DNA from 4 places in the Streptomyces sp. NPDC087901 genome. Region 4 is predicted to be linked to each of the others. Evidence: riboswitches for the same ligand, from Rfam matches in the RefSeq annotation. Region 4 holds a riboswitch; each other region holds the start of a gene.
The links. A riboswitch is a leader RNA that binds a small molecule or an ion and turns the genes downstream of it on or off. The one in region 4 is predicted to bind cyclic di-AMP.

Region 1 (5,100 bases), on a different contig from region 4:
TGCCACGGCCGGCCGGTCTCCGCCGGCTGCCCGTTGCGCTCCTTGACCGCGTCGGGGTCGACCACGGTGTAGCCGGTCTCCCCGGGAAGAAGGTAGTGCAGGTGCTCACGGGCCAGCCGCTTGATGTAGGCATCGTCCTGGAGCCGCGCCTTCTCGTCGCGCAGCTCCTCGGTACGGACCTCGGCCTCCTGCGCCAGCCGCTCCTGGTCGGCGATCTCGTCACGCTGCGACACGTACTGCCGCATCGGGTACGCGAGGGCGACGACCAGTGAGCAGACGATCAGGGCCAGGAAGGCGGCCCGGCCGGTGAGCCGGGAGCGGCGGGCCTGACGACGGTTCTGGGACCGGTAGACGCGGGCCGCGGTCTGCTCGCCGAGCAATCGCAGCCGGGTCGCGGTGGAGAACCGGTCCCGGTCCTTCGCGGCCATGTCTCCGCCTCCCCATTACGCACGTCCGTCCCCGCACACGGTACGGGACCGAGTGCGGGGACGGACGGAGGCCGGGGCACTTGACCCCGCCGGGCTTTACCGGCCCTTGCTGTACGTGTCAGCCCTTGAAGCGCGGGAACGCCGAGCGGCCGGCGTACACCGCGGCGTCGTCGAGGATCTCCTCGATGCGCAGCAGCTGGTTGTACTTGGCGACACGGTCCGAGCGGGCCGGGGCGCCGGTCTTGATCTGACCGCAGTTCACCGCGACCGCGAGGTCGGCGATGGTGACGTCCTCGGTCTCGCCGGAACGGTGCGACATCATGCACTTGAAGCCGTTGCGCTGGGCCAGCTCGACGGCGTCCAGGGTCTCGGTCAGCGAACCGATCTGGTTGACCTTGACGAGCAGGGCGTTGGCGGAGCCCTCCTCGATGCCGCGGGCCAGGCGCTCCGGGTTGGTGACGAAGAGGTCGTCGCCGACGATCTGCACCTTGGCGCCGATCTTGTCGGTGATGACCTTCCAGCCGGCCCAGTCGTCCTCGTACAGCGGGTCCTCGATGGAGACCAGCGGGTACGCGGAGACGAGCTCCTCGTAGTACTCGGTCATCTCGGCGGCCGAGCGGGACTTGCCCTCGAACTCGTACTTGCCGTCCTTGTAGAACTCCGAGGCGGCGACGTCGAGCGCGAGCGCGATGTCCTTGCCCGGGGCGTAGCCGGCTTCCTTGATGGCCTCGACGATGAGGTCGAGCGCGGCGCGGTTCGACTCCAGGTTCGGCGCGAAGCCGCCCTCGTCACCGAGACCGGTGGACAGGCCCTTGGTCTTCAGGACCTTCTTCAGCGTGTGGTAGACCTCGGCGCCCCAGCGCAGGGCCTCGGAGAAGGACTCCGCGCCGATCGGGGCGATCATGAACTCCTGGATGTCCACGTTGGAGTCGGCGTGCGACCCACCGTTGAGGATGTTCATCATCGGGACGGGCAGCAGGTGCGCGTTCGGGCCACCGAGGTAGCGGAACAGCGGCAGGTCCGATGCCTCGGAAGCGGCGTGGGCCACGGCGAGCGAGACGCCGAGGATGGCGTTGGCGCCGAGCGAGCCCTTGTTCTCCGTGGCGTCCAGGTCGAACATCGCCTGGTCGATCAGCCGCTGCTCGGTCGCGTCGTAACCGACGAGCTCCGGGCCGATCTGCTCGATCACGGCGAGGACGGCCTTCTCGACGCCCTTGCCGTGGTAGCGGTTGGGGTCTCCGTCACGAAGCTCAATGGCCTCGAACGCACCGGTGGAGGCGCCGGACGGAACAGCAGCACGGCCCGTGCTGCCGTCGTCGAGGCCGACCTCGACCTCGACCGTGGGGTTTCCGCGGGAGTCGAGGATTTCCCTGGCTACGACGACGTCGATGGACGGCACGAGGCATCTCCTTCTGGGATATGACGCTGGTGGTGCAGGGTCGCTTTGGCCTTGCGACAAGAGCCTAACCGGCCGGGCCGCCTCAACCGGCCGACCGCCCGTCCCCTGGGACGAAAAAGGACTCAAGAGCGAGCACAGCGGGACAAAGGGCCAGAATTTTACTGACGAGTAACTACAACAGTTGAACGATCACGCCGAAACCGGCCGACCCCGGCCCGGCACGCACGGGGGGAAGATGCGCACCGGGCCGGGGCGGCCGGAGTGATTCAGCGAGGAGAGATCGCGACTACTTCGTCAGGTGGAGCTGCTGACCCGGGTAGATCAGGTCGGCGTCCGTGACGATGTCCTTGTTCAGCTTGAAGAGCTGCTCCCAGCCGCCCTTGACCTTGTGGTCGGCGGCGATCTTGCTCAGGGAGTCACCGGTGACGACCTTGTACTCGCCGTCACCCTTCTCGACCTTCTTGCCGGTCGGGGTGGTGACGGTCTTCGACTTGGCCTTGGGGGCGGCCGAGCGGTCCGAACGGTTGGTGGAGGGGGCCTCGGTGCGCTCGGCCTTCTTCGGCTCGGCCTGCTGGACCGGCGCCGACTCCTGCTTCGGGGCGGCTTCGGCCTTGGGGGCGGTCTCGGTCTTGGTGGCGGAGGAGCCGGTGTCGACACCCGGGTCGACACCGTCGTTGCTCAGGTTGCCGGCGCCGGCGCAGGCCCAGGCACCCGGACCCTGCAGGTCGAGGAGCTTCTCGGCGACGGCGATCTGCTGGGCCTTGGTGGCCAGGTCGGCGCGGGCCGCGTACTGGGTACCGCCGGCGGCGGCCCAGCTGGACTGCGAGAACTGCAGGCCGCCGTAGTAGCCGTTGCCGGTGTTGATGGACCAGTTGCCACCGGACTCGCACTGGGCGACGGCGTCCCACGTGGACACGGAGGCGGCGGAGGCGCCGGTGGCACCCATCAGGGGCACGGCGATGGCTGCACCGGCGACACCGGCGAGCGTGGCGATACGGACGGCCTTGGACGGGCGACGGTGCTTGTTGCCCTTGCTGTTGAGCAGCATCGAGACTTCTCCTCACCGACGCCTGCGAGGTGAGCTGTCGGGTTCGGGCCAAGTGAGTTGCCCGGTCGCACGTCCTAGCGCACGACTTCACCCCAAGCCGGTCCTGATGCGTCTTGCGACGATCGGGCCCGGCGCTTACCTGGGTCCCCCGCTCCTGCCTACGGCGCTTTACGCGTCTGTTCCCTTCGACCGACGGCAGGATTCGGCGTGACGGTCGACGGGGCCCGCGGTGCGAGCGGTTCCGACCGTAAACACACCCACCCCTCATATCCAAAGATGGACATACCGGAGAAACAGCCCTTCCTTGCATCCGAAGAAGCACCGTTTGCGCAGGTGGGAACGGATGCGGCGGGACCTCCCGGACAAGACACGCCAGTTCACACGAAGAGACCCATGTCTCACTTGGTCAAAAGTGGGACATAGGCCTCTTAACTACCCTAACTTTTGGGGTGTTTTCAGCTGATCATCAGACCGCTCTCACTCGGCCTTCACGCCGAGATCAAGGCTCTGGCCAGGCAGGATGAGGTCCGGATCGGAGCCCACCTCCGCCTTGTTGGCCTCATACAGCCCGGTCCAGCCACCGGGCAGCTTCTGTGCATCAGCAATCGACCAGAGGTTGTCGCCGGCACGGACGGTGTACGTGCCGTCAGATGCCGGGGCACCGGTGTCGCGTGCGTCACCGTCACCTCGCGAGGCGTGCCGTCCCGCATCCCGGTCGCTGCCGCCGCTCCGGGTCCCCTCGGGGGCCGGAGCACCCCGGTGCTTGCCGGCCTTCTCCTGCCCCCCGGAGGTGCCCTCCCCGGCGCCGGAGGCAGCACCCGAGGGCGACGTGGAGGGTGTGGCGGAGGGCGTGGCCGACGGCGATGCGGACGCGTCCGGCTTCCCGCTCCCGCCCTCCGCGTCGTCCGTGGCCCCGTCCGCCGGCGTCGTCGCGTCCGAGGACGCGTCGTCCGACGCGGTGGTGTCCCCGGAGGGGTCGCCGCCCTCGGACGGGTCCGTGCTGCCGGCGGGGTCGTCGGACGCGGCGCTGCCCGGGTCGACACCCGGCAGGCCACTGTCCACGACGAGGCCCGAGATGACCGCACAGCTGGGCCATGCCTTCGGGCCCTGGTCCTCCAGGACCTTCTCCGCCACGGCGATCTGCTGCGAGCGGCTGGCGAGGTCCGCGCGCTCCGCGTACGAGTCACCGCCGTACGACTTCCAGACCTCCTGCGAGAACTGCAGGCCGCCGTAGTAGCCGTTGCCGAGGTCGGCGCTCCACATGCCGCCGCTCTCGCACTCGGCCACCCGGTCCCAGGTCGAGGCGTCGGCGGCGTGCGCACCTGCCGCACCGAGCAGCGGGATGGCGATGGCCGAGCCGGTCACGCCTGCGGCGACGATGATCGCGGGTGCCTGCCGAGGGCGACGGTGTCTGCCGTTCGCGGAGCCCATGGGGATGCCTTCCGTGTGACTGACGAGTGACTGGTGAGTCGAACGGTGAACCTAGCGGGACTCGAACGTGTGTCACAAGTCGATGCAGCAGAGATCACGTGAAAGTCACAGAGTTGACAGAGTGTCACCTTCACCGGACACCGGCCCCGGGGTGAACTCCACCGGCAGCGTGCGCAGTCCACGCATGATGAGCCCACCACGCCACCGCAAATCGGCAGGTTCTCCCGCAAGTCGCAGGTCCGGAAGGCGTTTCAGGAGCGTGGCGAGGGCGGCCTGCCCCTCCAGCCGGGCGAGCGGCGCTCCCAGGCAGTAGTGGATCCCGTGACCGTAACCGAGGTGCTGATTGTCACGCCGTGAGAGGTCCAGCGTGTCCGGTCCGCCGAAGCGTTCCGGGTCCCGGTCGGCGGCCGCCAGCACGACGAGTACCGGGTCGCCCTCGGCCACCCGCTGTCCGCCGATCGTCAGCGGCTCGGTGGCGTACCGCCAGGTCGCCATCTCCACCGGACCGTCGTACCGCAGCAGTTCCTCGACACCCGTGGCCAACAGCCCTGTCTCCCCCGCGGCCAGGGAACGCTGGAGCTGCGCACGTTGCTCGGGGTGACCCAACAGGGTGTGGACACCGTTGCCGATCAAATTCACCGTGGTCTCAAATCCGGCAAATAGGATGATAAAGGCCATCGCTGCGGCCTCGTTCTCCGTCAGGTGCTCACCGTGGTCGCTCGCCCGGATCAGCCCCGAGATCAGGTCGTCCCCCGGGTTCTCGCGCTTGCGGTGGATCAGTTCGAGGAGATAGC
Region 2 (5,100 bases), on a different contig from region 4:
GCGGAATGGCGGCCCCCAGCTTCTTGGGGTCCAACTCGACGTCGCCGACCAGTTCGAGAAAGCTCGTCGGTGGGACCTCGGCGGGCAGCGTCGTTGGTGCGTAGATGCTGCTGTCGGACAATTGCTGGCGAAGCTCGGCGGTCAGATCCCCAGCCGGCACATCGAGGGTTCCCGGGGGCGTCGCGTCGATGAGTTCCTGAACGTCGACCGGACCCGGTTTGTAGGCCACCAGCGCACGCGTCGCCCGCCAGTACAAGTAGAGGACAACCAGGGCGACAAACCAGAATCCCAGCCTTTGGCCGGGTACGAGGCCGTCGCCGTCGACGACCCGGCCGAGCCCGCCGAAGATCTGCGCCACCCACCCGGTGAACCCCTGTGCCCACCCCCAACCGCCCCCGCTCCAGGCCGGGTGGTCCTTGCCTGCCCACGTCAGGAGGCCGAGGAGTCCGAGCGTTCCCACACCGCTCCACACAATCCACGCGATCCGCCTCGGGGCGGGAAGCGGGGATGTCAGGGTGGTTTCGCTTTCCTTTCGCCGATTGATCATGGCGAACTCCGGATCATAAGACGTCCCCTCTCACCAGGCTAGGTGACATCCCTGTTGTAGACAGATCAACCGTTCGAGTAGGCAACTCGTGGTGTCGTTTGTCATCAATCGAGGCGTTTGACAGTGGGTCCAGTCGTTTCGGCTTCTTTGACAGCGAATCCAGTCGTGAGGTGTGAGCACTCCGGGGTGCCGTGTGTCGGTATCGACTGGGCGGTAATGCAAAACGTCTGAATCTGTCTCACATCCGGAACACGGTCTTGACCCGCTTCGTCGACGAGCTGTCCGACGACGAAGACCTCCTGCGCCGCCTGCTCGGCACCAACAAGCAGAGGAGCAGCCGCCGCGACGCATCTGGCCGTCTACCCGCCACTGCTCTTCCCGGACTTGCCGCCCTGGCCGCCGGCCCGCTTTCGCGCCGCCCGGAACCACGCCTGACGACCTGGCTGCTGGCCATCGCTGCACTGGTCCTGGCCGCCTCCAGCAGCCTGGTCCTGGGCTTGCTCGCACCGTCCGGCCTGGTGCGCATCCCGCTCGCGGCCGCGCTCAAGGACTACGCACCCGACGCGATCGCCCGTGAGGACCCGGCCGCACGGCCCGCCGCCCTCGCTTGCACCATCCTGCTCACGCCGGCCGCCAACGCCACGATCTACGCCATCCTCGAAGCGGGTGTACGCCCACCCGAGTCCCGAGGACCTCCGCGTCGCCTCGGAACACCTCACTTGTCCATGTGATTGCGGTGAGGACGAAGCAGCTTGACGCTGAGGGCGTCGTGGCAGATTTGTGAGATTTCAGCACTCGGCGAACAGCAGAACAGCCTCTGTCCTCGGCCTTTGCACCGATCACCAGGCTCTCTCCCATCACAACCTTCTGTACGTCCTGTACATTTTCTACAGAAGCGTGCGCGGGTGCCTTCAGGGTCTCGCGCACCCCGGACGAGAGGCCTCGCCATGCACCGCCCCGCCGCCCGCCATGTACTGCCCGAGTTCACCGAGCGCACGTCCCAGGGGACCCGCACGCTCGACCCGTACTCCAAGCTGCTGGCCGAACGGGTCGTGTTCCTCGGCACCCCCGTCGACGACACGGCTGCCAACGACCTGGTCGCACAGTTCATGTACCTGGAGCACGACGCGCCCGACCGGCCTATCTCGCTCTACATCAACTCCCCCGGCGGCACGTTCGGGGCCATGACCGCCGTCTACGACACGATGGCCTTCCTCACCTGCGAGGTGGAGACCTTCTGCCTCGGCCAAGCGGGGGCCGGCGCGGCCGTGCTGCTCGCGGCGGGCGCTCCCGGCAAACGGCACGCCCTGCCGGGCGCCCGCGTGGTGGTGCAGCAGCCCGAACTCGCCGAGCCCGTACAGGGGCAGCCGTCCGACCTGGAGATCGAGGCAAGGGAACTGGCCCGCATGCGCGAGACGCTCAGCAGCATGCTGGCCCGTCACACCGGCCGCCCCGTCGAGCAGATCACCGCCGACACCGAGCGCGACCTCATCCTCGACGCCGAGGGCGCCAAGGAATACGGGCTGGTCGACCACATCGTCCAGAACCGCTCGCTGTCGCTGTCTCCGCACCCGGCGCGGTGAATCCCCGATGCAGCCACCGGAGTTCGCACCACTGCCCGCCCTGACCCGCGCGGAGGGCGAGTTCATCGACCGCTACCTGCAAGTCCTCGACCAGGTGGGCCGGATCAATCCGGCCCACGGCGGCGACACCTACGGCGCACTGCGCGCCGCCCAGGCACTGGCCTCGTACTCGGCCGCACTGCGGGACGCCCTCGCGGTGATGCACGAGCGTGGTGAAGCACGGATCCACGCAGCCACGTTGACCCGGGCGCTGCGCGTACTCGACGGCGAACGGCGCTCCGGGCGGGTCACCATCCCGCCCGCCCCTCCCAGTTGCTGAGCTCCTCGACCGACACGCCCGACGCGTCGGCCAAATATTCTCCCTCGTTCGGCGTAGACGTTACTTCGCGCGAGGGACAACTCAATTTGCGCTTTCACGGTGGACGATGGGCGAAATCTCCCGTTACGTCGCTGGTACGGCACCGGGCGGCGAGCGTCTGCCGTTTCCCCAAAGGTCACCTGTCCACCCGAACGGGCCAGTCGTGACGAGCCTCACATATCGCCGCTTCACCTCGGAAATCCGGCACTCGGTGAGTCAAGATCCCTGGGACGACAAGCCCCCGCCACCGCGGCGGGGCGGTCCGGGCGGACGCCGAGTCCTGCCGCCGCCCGGATGCCTGGTCGACAGGAGTGGATCGGCAGGAGTGGAGGACCCGAGCACAACGGGCCGACCGGACCTCCGGTTGTCCCTCGGGGTGAAGCCGCATCTGCGGCCGGGCGACTTCGCCAGCCCGAACCCGACAGGTCATCCTTCACAGGCGGCTGACGAAGGGTTGCGCATGACTGCGCAGGTTCATGTCCCGTCTCTCCTCGCCCGGGCCACAACGGCCTCGGCCATGACTCTCGCCGCTGTAGGCGGCACGTTGTTCGTTCCCGGCGCCGTGACCGATGCCCAGGCCGCGACACATTCGATGAAGGCGCTCAACATCGCCGCGTCGAAGAAGGGAGCGCCCTACCGGTGGGGCGCCACCGGGCCCAGTCGCTTCGACTGTTCCGGCCTGACGCTCTACTCGTTCAAGAAGGCGGGCAAGAAGCTCCCGCGCACGGCCCAGCAGCAGTACAACAAGACCCGCCACATCTCGTCCTCCAAGCGGCAACGCGGCGATCTGGTCTTCTTCCATTCCGGCCGCAGCATCTACCACGTGGGCATCTACGCGGGCAGCGGCAAGATCTGGCACTCGCCCAAGACCGGGGCCGTGGTCCGCCTGGAAAAGATCTGGACGAAGAGCGTCTACTACGGACGGGTCCGCTGAAGCCCCTCCCCGTCCCGGCCCGTGCTCCCGCGTCAGTGCAGCAGCGGGCCCGTCACCAGGACCAGCCCCAGTGCGGTGAGTGCCGCGCCGCTGCCGCCCTCGATCGCCCGGGCGGTACGCGGCCGGCGCAGCCACCGGCCAAGGCGGTCCACCAGGAGCGCCACGGCCGGGAACCAGATCAGAGCCATCAGGACGACGATCGCGGCGAGCAGCAGCGTCCTGGGCAGGGGCGCGGCCCCGGCCGGCACGAACTGCGGCAGAAGGCTCAGGAAGAGCACGGGCGCCTTGGGGTTCAGCGCATTGGTCAGGAATCCCTGGCGCAGTGCGCGGCCTGTCCCCATCGTGGCCTGCCCACCATCCCCCTCGTCCGGCCCGGGCCCCGCCGCCTGCCCGGCGCGTCGCCGGGCCGCGTACAGGGCACTGATGCCCAGGTAGAGCACGTATGCGCCGCCCAGGAGCTGGACGGTCCGGAACAGCACGGGCACCGCCACCAGCACGGCGGCCAGACCGGCGACGGCGAGCGCGGTGTGGACCAGGAGGCCCCCGGCGACCCCCACTGCGGTCGCCACCCCCGCCGCGCGCGAGGCGAGGGCGTTGCGTACGACGACGGTGAAGTCCGCGCCGGGCAGCGCGACCATGGCGGCGGCGACCCCGACGAAAGCGGTCAGTTGTGCGTCCATCGCTCCATCCTGGACCGCCGGAGCCTTTAGCATGTACTTGCAATCTTCTGGGTCTGCCAAAAGGAACGCTTAATGTACGACCCGACGCGCCTCGCGGCGCTGGTGGCGGTCGCCGAGGCCGGTTCGATCACCCGGGCCGCCGCACGCCTGGGCTACACCGCCCCGGCACTCTCCCAGCAGCTCGCCAAGCTGGAGCGGGAGGCGGGGGCTGCGCTGCTGGTGCGCCATCACCGAGGCGCCCGGCTGACGGCAGCGGGCGAACTGCTCGCCGGACGCGCCCGGCGGGTCCTCGACGAGATGGAGCAGGCCCGCCATGAACTGGCTCGTCTGGCCGGACTCTCAGGCGGTCGCCTGCGCGTCGGCACTTTCACCACGGCGGGCATTCATCTGCTGCCGCCGGTGCTGAGCGCGTTCCGCCGGGCGCACCCGGACGTGGAGCTGACCGTCACCGAGTACGAGCCGCCGGGCGGGGTGGCCGCGGTGGCAGCCGGCGAGGTGGATCTGGCACTGACCCATGACTACGAGCCCGGCGCTGCGACGCCGCCGCCGTCAGGTGTCCTGTCCGAGCCGCTCCTGATCGAGGAGCTGGTGCTGATCACCGCGGTCGGGCAGGTCCTGGCCGACGGCAGCGGGCGGCTCCCGGTGACGGAGCTGGCAGGCCGGCCCCTGATCAGCAGCGCACCCACCCATCCGCCGCGCCGCGGGGTGGAGAGCGCACTCGCCGAGGCGGGGGCGCTGCCGGCGGTGGTCTGCGAGTCGCCCGGCTATGCGCTGGTGTGCGCTCTGGTCAGCGCGGGCATCGGCATGGCGGTCGTACCCGAGATGGTCGCCGCGATGTCGCCGACGCCGCTGTCCGTACGGCGACTGGAGCCGGCCGCGTTCCGCCGGACGATCTCGGTGGTGCACCGCGGCGACCGCGCGAGCGCCGCGGCGGCGACGCTGCGGGCTTTGCTGCGCAGCGGATTCGGGCGGGCCGCGACGCCTCTGTGACCGTGCCC
Region 3 (5,100 bases), on a different contig from region 4:
CGCCAGCTCCTGGTCCGTCAGCCGCAGTCCGGCGACGGCCACCAGCGCGGGAAGCTGCTCGACCGTACGGGCCGAGGCGATCGGTGCGGCGACGGTCGGCTGCGCGGCCAGCCACGCCAGCGCCACGGTCGCGATCTCGGCCTCGTGCTCCTGGGCCACCTTGTCGAGCGCGGCAAGCACCTTCTGTCCGCGCTCCGTCTCCAGGTGCGTGGCCGCGCTCCCGGCGCGGGCGCTCTCCACGGCCGTGCCCGGACGGTACTTGCCGGTGAGGAACCCGGAGGCGAGGGCGAAGTACGGGACGGCCGCGAGCCCGGCACCGGCGGCGGTGTCCTGGAGCTCGCCCTCGTAAGTGTCCCGGGAGACAAGGTTGTAGTGGGGCTGCAGCGCCACGTACCGGGCGAGCCCCTCGCGCTCCGAGAAGTCCAGCGAGGCGCGCAGCCGCTGGGGGCTGATGTTGGAAGCGGCGATCTCGCGGACCTTGCCGTCCTTCACCAGCTGGTCGAGGGCGGTGATGATCTCCTCGACCGGGACCGTCTCGTCGTCGAAGTGCGTGTAGTAGAGGTCGATGTGGCCGGTGCCGAGCCGGCGCAGCGACTCCTCGGCGGCAGCCTTGATGGTGGTGGCGGAGAGCCCCTTGTACGCGGGGTGGGCGCCGACCTTGGTGGCCACGACGATGTCGGAACGGTTGCCGCGTGCGGCGAGCCACTTGCCGATGAGGGTTTCCGACTCGCCGCCCTCGTTACCGGGGACCCAGGCCGAGTAGGAGTCGGCGGTGTCGACGAAGTTGCCGCCGGCCGCCGCGTACGCGTCGAGAACGGCGAAGGACTGCGCCTCGTCGGCGGTCCAGCCGAAGACGTTGCCCCCGAGGGCGAGCGGGAAGACCTGAAGGCCGGAGGAGCCGAGCTTGCGGAGAGAAGTCATAGAGGGAACAACCCGTTCCGCCTGGTCCGCTATTCCATGACCCGTACAGCTATACCGATGACGACGGTACGTCCGTGGAAACAGACCGGCAGCCCTGACGTCGGGGGTGAGCGTCAGGGCTGCCGGGGTTTCACAGGCCGGGGAACCGGCGGGGGCGAACGGTCTCAGACCGTCAGGCCCCGGGCGCGGAGCCAGGTCATCGGGTCGATGCCGGTGCCGTCCGGGGTGTGGACCTCGAGGTGGAGGTGCGGGCCGGTCACGTTGCCGGTGGCGCCGACGCGTCCGATGGTGTCGCCGGTCGTGACCTTCTGGCCGATGCTGACATCCATCGAGGACTGGTGGCAGAACCACAGCTCCGTGCCGTCCTCCAGCTCCAGGACCGTGCGGTAGCCGTAGGAACCGGAGTAGCCGGCCGACGTGACCGTGCCGGTGTGGATCGCCTTGATCGGCGTACCGGTGGGCGCCGCGAAGTCGAGGCCCGTGTGGTAGCCGGATGACCACATCGATCCGGCCTCGCCGAAGGTCGAGGTGATCGTGTACGAGGAGGTGGGGATGGCGTAGCTGGCGGCGAGCTTGGCGAGCCGCAGGGCCTCCGCCTTCTTCGCCGCCTCCTCCGCCGCCTTCTTCTTCTCTGCGGCGACCTTGGCCTCGGCGGCGTCCTGCTGCTTCTTCGCCTCCGCGGCGGCCTTCTCGGCTGCGGCCTTCTCGGCGGCGGCCTTGACCTCGGCGTCGGCGGCGTCCTGCTGCTGCTCGGCCTGCTGGAGGATGCGGGCGCGGAGGGCCTCACCCGCGTCGGTGGTGCCCTGCTCGGCCTCGGCGGTGGTGATGCCGGCGGTCGTCAGCGGGGCGGAGGCGACCTCGGCCACGGACTTCTCCGCCGCGGACTCGGATTCGGATTCGCCCGAGAACAGTGCGCCGACGCCCGGGAGGGACTTGGCGTCGGGGAGATTGTCCGAGATGGAATCGGGAAGAGAGATGGAGACCGGCGGCTTGCTCTGGGCGGTGGCCATGCCACCCGCACCGACGGCCGCGATGACGCCGACGCCGAGGACGGTGGAGCTGCGGGCCAGACCGTTGCGCTGCTTGGCGACGCGGTGCTTGCCGCGCACGGGACGGACGGAGTCCTCGGTGGGATTCCATTCCTCCCAGGTCCTGTCGGGCCCGGAGTCGTCGGCGCGGAAGTCGTTTCCGAAGCCACTGCCCCGATCGGTCCCGTAATCGGTCGCGTAGGGGGCCTCGTGCTCCGCACCGACAAAGGTGCCGGGCCGGGTCGCGAAGTCATCGCCGTACTCGGACACGAACCGGGAGGGAGCTTCGGGGGCAGGCTTGTTGGACGCCACGGGGGCGCACTCCTTTCCTTCCTTCTCGCCTACCGGGTTAGCTGACGGGTTCGGAGCAGGAAGGTCTCCTACGGGTTCCTCCGTCTCATCACAAGACAGAGATGCCCGATTCACCCCATGTAGGTGGTTCCCCGGTTCCCTTGCGGGATTCGGCGCTCGCGTACGGTGCCGCCACTGACGACGGCTGGGACAACCGCACTGCGTTATCGAACGTTAATAGACACCAGGGTCCGATTCCAAGCTGTTCCCACTGATCGTTCAGGCCCTTGGCCTGGACTTTACGGGACACAACCGGGTGGAAACGGACGAGTTGATCACCTCTCAGCCACTACCCGCTTTCTGACGTTGCGTCAAATGTTATGCGGAGGGGTGCCCTTCGGTTACGGACGGTGGTATCGCGGCCAACCGCTCCCACCGCACCCGGCCCCGGAACCGGGCTCACCCGCCGCCATCCCCCAGGCCGACGATCTTCACGGTCCTGCGCCGGTCGGGCTGGCCCTCGGCCGGCCGGCCGACCGCGAGCAGCGCCATATCGTCCGTCGACTCACCGCCCGTGTGCAGCCGCACGTCATCGGTCAGCGCGGACAGCAGCTCCTCGGGCCCCGGGAAGATCCGGCCCCGCAGCCGCTCGGCGGGGTCGTAGAAGACCCCTTCGACGTCACGAGCCTCGGAGAGGCCGTCCGTGTAGAGAAGGAGCGTCGCCCCGGCGGGCAGCTCCCACTCGTCGGCCAGGTCCGGCCACTCCCCCAGGGCCATCCCCAGCGGCAGCGCCGGCACCGAAGGCCCGAGCACCTCCAGCGCCCCGTCCGTGTGCAGCAGCAGCGGCTCGGGGTGCCCGCGGTTGACGATCCGCACCACGGAGGCACCCGGCGGGATCTCCGCCAGCACGGCGGTGACGAACCCCTCCACCGCATCGAGGCCGCCGCGCGTGTTCGACTCGCGCTCCAGCGCACGCTCCAGCCGCTGCGCCACACCCTCCAGCGACTCCTCCTGCTCGGCCGCCTCCCGGAACGCCCCGATGATCACCGCCACCGCCTCCACGGCGTCCAGCCCCTTGCCGCGCACGTCCCCGACCACCAGCCGCACCCCCTGCGGGGTGTTCGTGACCGAGAACAGGTCGCCGCCGACGAACTCGTCCGCCTGCGCCGCCTCGTACCGCGCGGCGACATACAGCCCGCCGATCCGGTCGGACGGCGTCGGCAGCACCGCCCGCATGGCGGTCTCCGCGATGACACGGGCCGAAGCCAGCTGCTCGTTGCTGCGCCGCACGACCCCGTTGATCACGACAGCGAGGACGGAGACGGTGAGGACGGTGAGCAGTTCGATGGAGGGCACCACCTGGAGCAGGTTGCCGTTGAAGATCCGTAGCGCGACGACCGCCAGCAGCGCGGCAGCGCCGGTACGGATGGTGCTGGTCAGCGAGAAGAACGGCGCGGCGATGAGCGGGGCCGCCGCGAACAACGGGATGGCCGTGAAGGCGGGCGGGGTGAGGGCGTCGAACAGCACGCCCCCGGCGATCATCAGCGCAGGCAGCGCCCGGACGAACCGGCGGGTCCGCACCCCGCCTGCACGCCTCTTCCGCCGCTTCTCCCGCTTCCCCACCTGCTGGTCTCCTGCCCGGTGCACCCCACGGCCGCGGACGGTACCGCGTACCACCCCAGGCTTCCCGGAGCAGGGTCGCGGAGCGACTCCTCGTCGGCCAATGGGGGTACGTACGCGTAAACGCGGCTCACACCGAGCGACCCGGCGGGCCGACGGCGTACGAACGAATCAGGCCCGGCACGCTGTATGCATGCCGGGCCTGATTCTTCAGTAGCGGGGACAGGATTTGAACCTGCGACCTCTGGGTTATGAGCCCAGCGAGCTACCGAGCTGCTCCACCCCGCGTCGGTAAACACAACTCTACGGCATGTTCGGGACGCTCATGACCACTCGGCGCCCACACCCCGCAGACGGCACCCCACCCGGCCCGACGACCGCACAGCCGCCCGACGGGCACCCCACCGACCAATGGCAGCCCTCTGCCCGCACCGACCGCCCGCAGGTACGCCCGCAGCGACGCCCAGCCCCGCCCCAACCACGCGGCAGGGGCGGCAGTTCGACGGCGGTAGAACTGAACAAACCACCCCCACAGCCTCCTTGGCGGCCGGGAAACGCTCCGTCCCCGCAGACGCTCTCCACCATGCCGTCAAAGTGTTGAAAACGAGAAGGTGTTGCAAGGAACACGTGTTCTGCCGCAAGGTGACTGCTGCATCCCGCGGACCGGTGGGCTGCCCGTGCGAGCAGGCCCCGGAGCGTGCATGTCGCCGCGCCCGTCAGGCCGCTCCCGGTCTCTCATCGCAGCCTGCCTGGAGGGCCCCCGACGATGACCGCACCACTCACCTCTGCCCCCGCTCCCACCACTCCGGCCACCTCGGCCACGCCTCCCTCACCCGTACGCGGAGCCGCCATCGGCGGTGTCATCGGCGGGCTGGTGGGGGCCGTGATGAGCGCGGGCGTGAACTACGCGGTCATCGGGCTTCCTGACAGCGAATCGCTCAACGCGGTCAACCACGCGATATCGGGCCTGCTCAGCGGTTTCTTCGCCGGCTTCGTCGGACTCCTGATACACAGCCGAAAGGCCGCAGCGGCCGCACGCACGGCGGAGACCCGGGCCGCATCCGCGATTCCGCGGCAGGCCGAGCCCGCAGACCACTCCACCGCCACGGCCCCGGCCGAGGCCCCCGTCTCCGCCGCCCCTGTATCGGAGAAGTAGCCGCCGCACCGCGTCGCATCGCCCCACCCGCCCCTCTTTCCCCTCTTGGCGGAGTACGGAAAACCCCAACGGGCGCATGCATAA
Region 4 (5,100 bases):
AGGCTCTTCGCCTATCTGGTGGCAGGGCATGTCATCGCGGGCTTCCTCTACCTGCTGTTCGCCGTGGGGATGCACAACCAGTAGCCGTGGGGGTGCGCAACCGGTGGCAGTGGGGATGCGCCACGTAGCGGTGGGCGTGAGCCACCGGCAGTCGCGGGGGTGCGCCACGTAGCGGCGGGCGCCGCCCGGCCGGTCAGGCCTCGTCGAGCAGGCGCTCGCGCAGCCGCTCGCGGGTCTGCGGGGTGATCTTCAGGCCGTCGGCGAGGTACCGGTCGGTGCTGCCCCAGGTCTCGTCGATGGTGGTGAAGGCCGCGGCGAGGTAGTCGGGGTGGGCGCCGAAGAGCGGATTGAGCAGCTCCATCACCTCGGCGGACATTCCGGTGGGAGAGGTGTCGCTGCGGCGGACCTTGTAGCGGCGGTGCGCGTCGTTGGACTTGAGGTAGTCGGACTCGATGGCATCGCGCTCGACACCGACGGCGAGCAGGGACACCGCGATCGAGAGGCCCGCACGGTCCTTGCCCGCGGCGCAGTGCATCAGCGCGGGCACGCTGTCCTCGGCGAGGGCGTGCAGTACCCGGCTGTGCTCGGCCGTGCGGTCCAGGATGATCCGGCGGTACGAGGCGATCATGCGGTGGGACCCCTTGCCGTCGGCCAGGATCGATCGCAGTTCGTCGATGTTGCCGTCGCGCACCATCCGCCAGAACTCCGTGCCGTCCGCCGGGTCGGTGAGCGGGATGCTCACATTGCGCACACCCGGCAGCTCGATGTCGAGGCCGTCCAGCTTGTGGTCGGCGTCGTTGCGGAAGTCGAAGACGGTGTGCAGGCCGAGACCGGAGAGGAACGTGGCGTCCTCGGCCGTGGCGTGTGCCAGGTGACCGCTGCGGTAGAGCCGCCCGTACCGCACCCGGCGGCCGTCCGAGGTGGGCAGCCCGCCCACGTCGCGGAAGTTGCGGACACCCGCCAGCTCGGGCTCCGTCGACGGGGTCTGCGGCAGCTGCTGCGTCACGGTCACTCCTGGAGGCTCTGCCGCCGGCGCGTGTCGCCTGCGGGTCCACTCTCGTGACGATACGACATTGATTCCTCGGGCAATCATCTTGGTCGCGCCCCTGTTCCGGGGCCGCGCGACGGTCCACGGGCCCGGCTGGGAGGGGCCGGGGTGCGCGGCTCTCCGATCGAGGTACGGCCGATGAGCGAGGCATGTCCGTATTGAGGCTTTTGATGGAACATGCCCTGTTTGTGCGGGAGATGGTCACCCTCTCGTGAGCGGGATCATATCCGTGACGGTGTGTGGCTGCGCGGCCGTGGGGTATTCCGGACGCCGCGCGGAAAGCCAAGATCCGTAATCCACGGAGTGTGACCGGAATTCCGTGTCGAATTTCCGGAGCGGAATCCGAAGTGGAACCCGTGGCTTGTTTCTGTCGTCCCGGCTCGCTTACGTTCACTGTCAATCCGGACGGACCGCCTAATCCTGCCGCCGCCCGGAATTCGCACCCACTCACCGCGTGGCAGGAGCGGGGGAACCAGGTAAGCCGCCGACCGGGAAACCGGCCGGCTCGGGGTGAAGTCGCGCCAGCCGCGACCGGACATCTCCAGTCCGAACCCGACAGCTCACCTCGTAGGCGCCGGAGAGGAAAACCTTCATGCCCATATCGGGTAAGCACCGCCGTCCCAAGTCCAGCACCATCGCCCGTGGCGTCGTCGCCGCGAGCGCCGGTGGAGCCGTCATCGCTCTTCCGCTGCTCGGCGCCACCGGTGCCCACGCCGCGGAGCAGACCGCTCCCGCCACCTCGAAGTCGGCCGCCGCGCACGCCACCCCGGCCAAGCCGGTCGCGAAGAAGCAGGCCGGCACCACGTCCTACTCCGTGGTCTCCGGCGACTACCTGTCGAAGATCGCCGCCGAGCACAAGCTCAAGGGTGGCTGGGAGAAGCTGTACCAGGACAACCGCAAGGTCGTCGGCGACGACCCGAGCCTGATCTTCCCGGGCATGAAGCTGACGCTCGGCGGCAAGTCCACGAGCCAGGCCTCCACCACCTCCACGGGCTCCACCACCCCGTCGAAGGCCGCGCCCAAGGCTCCGGTCAAGACCGAGACGAAGGCCGCCACGGCCTCCAACTCCTCCTCTTCCTCCTCCGACGCCTCGTCGTCCGAGGAGACCTCGGCCCCGGCGACCCAGAGCAACGACTCCGGTTACGTCCACCCGGTTCCGGGCAACCACACCACCGCCTACCGCGCCTCCGGTGCCAACTGGTCCAGCGGCAGCCACACCGGCATCGACTTCCCCGTGTCCACCGGCACGAGCGTGAAGGCGATCACCTCCGGCACCGTCGTCACGGCCGGCTGGGGCGGCGCGTACGGCAACGAGGTCGTCATCAAGCACGCCGACGGCCACTACTCGCAGTACGGCCACATGTCCTCGCTCTCCGTCTCGGCGGGCCAGACCGTGACCGCGGGCCAGCAGGTCGGCCTGTCCGGCTCCACCGGCAACGCCACCGGCCCGCACCTCCACTTCGAGGTCCGCACGGGCCCCGCGTACGGCTCGGACATCGACCCGATCGCGTACCTGGCTTCGCACGGGATCAACGTCTGATCCAGCAACACCGGTCCGGTGACCCGGACCTGAGCAATGCATAGAGGGACGGTGCGCGGCGGCGCACCGTCCCTCTGCTTATTCCCTCTTTACTAAAAACTGACCGGGTGGTCTATCTCACCACCCGTCAACCCCATAATACGGTCGCGTAGGTCACATTCGGCGGTGCAGGATATGCCCTTGTGGCAGACGATTCGAACAACATCCAGCAGGGCGTCATCAACCGACAGGGCGCCATCGGGTCGTACGCGGCGATTGGCGACAGCTTCACCGAGGGAGTCGGTGACCCCGGCCCGGACGGAACCTTCGTCGGCTGGGCGGACCGGTTCGCGGTACTCCTCGCGGACCAGCTCCCGGACCCCGAAGCGGCGGCGGGCATCGCAGGCCCCGCACACGGGAACTTCAGATACGCCAATCTCGCCGTACGAGGACGCCTCCTCGACCAGATAGTCGAGGAGCAGGTGCCGCGCGCAAGGGAACTCGCCCCCGATCTGGTGAGCTTCTGCGCCGGCGGCAACGACATCATCCGGCCGGGCACCGACCCCGACGACGTGGCCGAGCGCTTCGAGCGTGCGGTCGCCGAGCTGACCCGGTCGGTCGGCACCGTCATGGTCACCACCGGCTTCGACACGCGCGACGTTCCCGTGCTGCGCCATCTGCGCGGCAAGATCGCCACCTACACCGCCCATGTGCGGTCCATCGCCGACCGCTACGACTGCCCGGTGCTCGACCTCTGGTCCCTGCGTTCGGTGCAGGACCGCCGGGCCTGGGACAACGACCGGCTGCACCTGTCGCCCGAGGGGCACACCAGGGTCGCGCTGCGCGCCGCCCAGGTCCTCGGCCTCGATGTGCCCGCCGACCCCGACCAGGAATGGCCGCCGCAGGCACAGCGCGGAACGCTCGAAGTACGGCGCGACGACATCCACTGGGCACGCGAGTACCTGGTGCCGTGGATCGGGCGCCGACTGCGCGGCGAGTCCTCGGGAGACCACGTGGAGGCCAAGCGGCCCGACCTGCTGCCGCTCTGAGAGTCCGCTGTCCTCAGTCGCCCCGGGCTCCCGGAGTACCGGCCGTGGCGGCCGAGGCCGGCGGCGCCGGTATGCGCTCCAGCACCCCGCCGGCGAAGACGTCGTACAGCGGCAGCGTCTCCAGATGCACATAGCCGATGTGGCAGTCGCAGAGGGCGAGCGGGCAGGCCCGAGGCCCCAGCGCCGTGCGGTAGCTGCCGTCGTAGAGATTGCCGAGCTCGGCGCGGACGAAATGGCAGCGGCGCACCGTACCCTCACCGTCCACCGAGATCACCGACTCACCGGTCCGGCAGGGCAGACCTGCCGAACGGTGCGGATGGCGGCTGTACGGGAACAGCGGATCGATCGCCGTCCACCGGTCCGCCTCCTCGTCCGTGTAGGTCTGCCCCTCGGCGGCGTTGACCCAGAGGTAGACCTCATCGGGCAGGGCCGCCCGCAGCCGCCGCGCCTCGTCGAGATGACCCTCCAGCCCGACGACACCCACGCTGTGGCGGATCCCCAGGGACGCCAGCTCCCCGCACCGGCCGAGAAACCGCTCGTACGGTGTCTGGCCCGGGTGGTACGTGCACCAGAGCGCGATCTTCTCGCGGCCCGCGGTGCCCGCTGAGGCCAGCCACTGCGTACGGCCGCTGAGGTTCGTCTGGATCGCGACCCGGCGAATGTGCGGCAGCCGGGCCAGCTCGACCACCGCCCGGCGGTACCAGGAACGCACCAGCCCCTCGCCCCACGGGGTGAAGAGCACCGAGATCCGGTCGCCGGTCTGCGCCGCCGCCCACGCGGTGAAGCGCTCCAGCGCGGCCCGGTCGGCCCGCAGCTGCTCCCGGCTGTCGCGCCGCTTGGCGAACGGACAGTACGGGCAGTCGTAGTCGCATGACGCGAGAGGGCCGCGGTAGAGAATCGTCAGGTCCATACGGGGCTCACTTCAGCTCGTACGCGGCCATCGCGGCCCGTACGGCAGGGGAGAAGAGGTCGGGGCCCAGGGCGTCCGAGTGGGCGAGCCCCTCGGGCGACAGGCGCAGCAGGCCGGCGGCGACCCCGTCCCGGTCGAGCCAGCCCCGGGCCTCGAACCGGGCGAGCTCCTCGGGAAAGTCCTCGTCCGGGTCCGTGCCGAAGCGCTCGCGGTACTCGGACACACGCAGGCCCTCGGCCTGCAGGACGGACTGCAGGAGATGGCGGCGGCGCGCCTCGTCCCCGTCGGTGAACCGGCCCACCTCGGCGTGCGAGAAGTCCTCGGTGGCCGTGTAACCGTCGATGATCGCCCGCACCTCGCGCATCTCCACCGCGTAGTCGAAGGAGTAGTGCAGCCGGGAGGTGTACGAACGGGCGCCGCAGCCCAGACCGATCATGCCGTCGGTCTGGCAGGCGTAGTCGTCGGAGCCGTCGGTCCGCGGGGCGTCGGCGCGGCGGAACATCCGCATCGACACCTGCTCGTAGCCGTGGGCGAGGAGATGATCGCGGCCGGCCCGGTACAGCCGCAGCCGCTG

Region 1: it holds a riboswitch for cyclic di-AMP, as region 4 does, so the genes downstream of both, ACIOEW_RS23615 (transglycosylase family protein) here and ACIOEW_RS08870 (LysM peptidoglycan-binding domain-containing M23 family metallopeptidase) in region 4, are expected to answer to the same signal.
Region 2: it holds a riboswitch for cyclic di-AMP, as region 4 does, so the genes downstream of both, ACIOEW_RS27760 (C40 family peptidase) here and ACIOEW_RS08870 (LysM peptidoglycan-binding domain-containing M23 family metallopeptidase) in region 4, are expected to answer to the same signal.
Region 3: it holds a riboswitch for cyclic di-AMP, as region 4 does, so the genes downstream of both, ACIOEW_RS13800 (M23 family metallopeptidase) here and ACIOEW_RS08870 (LysM peptidoglycan-binding domain-containing M23 family metallopeptidase) in region 4, are expected to answer to the same signal.

What each region holds. Positions count from the first base shown of each region.
Region 1 covers NZ_JBIUUC010000007.1:343,049-348,148, reverse strand. The annotation lists gene ACIOEW_RS23625 (septum formation initiator family protein) at 1-428, opposite strand, end outside; gene eno (phosphopyruvate hydratase) at 547-1,827, opposite strand; gene ACIOEW_RS23615 (transglycosylase family protein) at 2,114-2,875, opposite strand; cyclic di-AMP (ydaO/yuaA leader) riboswitch at 2,880-3,051, opposite strand; gene ACIOEW_RS23610 (transglycosylase family protein) at 3,353-4,306, opposite strand; gene ACIOEW_RS23605 (cytochrome P450) at 4,412-5,100, opposite strand, start outside.
Region 2 covers NZ_JBIUUC010000010.1:127,298-132,397, forward strand. The annotation lists gene ACIOEW_RS27740 (tetratricopeptide repeat protein) at 1-358, opposite strand, end outside; gene ACIOEW_RS27745 (hypothetical protein) at 805-1,278, shown strand; gene ACIOEW_RS27750 (ATP-dependent Clp protease proteolytic subunit) at 1,495-2,130, shown strand; gene ACIOEW_RS27755 (hypothetical protein) at 2,138-2,449, shown strand; cyclic di-AMP (ydaO/yuaA leader) riboswitch at 2,750-2,945, shown strand; gene ACIOEW_RS27760 (C40 family peptidase) at 2,949-3,422, shown strand; gene ACIOEW_RS27765 (LysE family translocator) at 3,455-4,102, opposite strand; gene ACIOEW_RS27770 (LysR family transcriptional regulator) at 4,175-5,092, shown strand.
Region 3 covers NZ_JBIUUC010000004.1:22,566-27,665, forward strand. The annotation lists gene ACIOEW_RS13795 (aldo/keto reductase) at 1-921, opposite strand, end outside; gene ACIOEW_RS13800 (M23 family metallopeptidase) at 1,086-2,261, opposite strand; cyclic di-AMP (ydaO/yuaA leader) riboswitch at 2,273-2,426, opposite strand; gene ACIOEW_RS13805 (PP2C family protein-serine/threonine phosphatase) at 2,700-3,863, opposite strand; tRNA gene ACIOEW_RS13810 (tRNA-Met) at 4,075-4,148, opposite strand; gene ACIOEW_RS13815 (hypothetical protein) at 4,627-5,016, shown strand.
Region 4 covers NZ_JBIUUC010000002.1:775,359-780,458, forward strand. The annotation lists gene ACIOEW_RS08860 (DUF6126 family protein) at 1-84, shown strand, start outside; gene ACIOEW_RS08865 (tyrosine-protein phosphatase) at 194-1,006, opposite strand; cyclic di-AMP (ydaO/yuaA leader) riboswitch at 1,483-1,635, shown strand; gene ACIOEW_RS08870 (LysM peptidoglycan-binding domain-containing M23 family metallopeptidase) at 1,641-2,588, shown strand; gene ACIOEW_RS08875 (SGNH/GDSL hydrolase family protein) at 2,771-3,616, shown strand; gene ACIOEW_RS08880 (STM4011 family radical SAM protein) at 3,630-4,526, opposite strand; gene ACIOEW_RS08885 (STM4012 family radical SAM protein) at 4,534-5,100, opposite strand, start outside.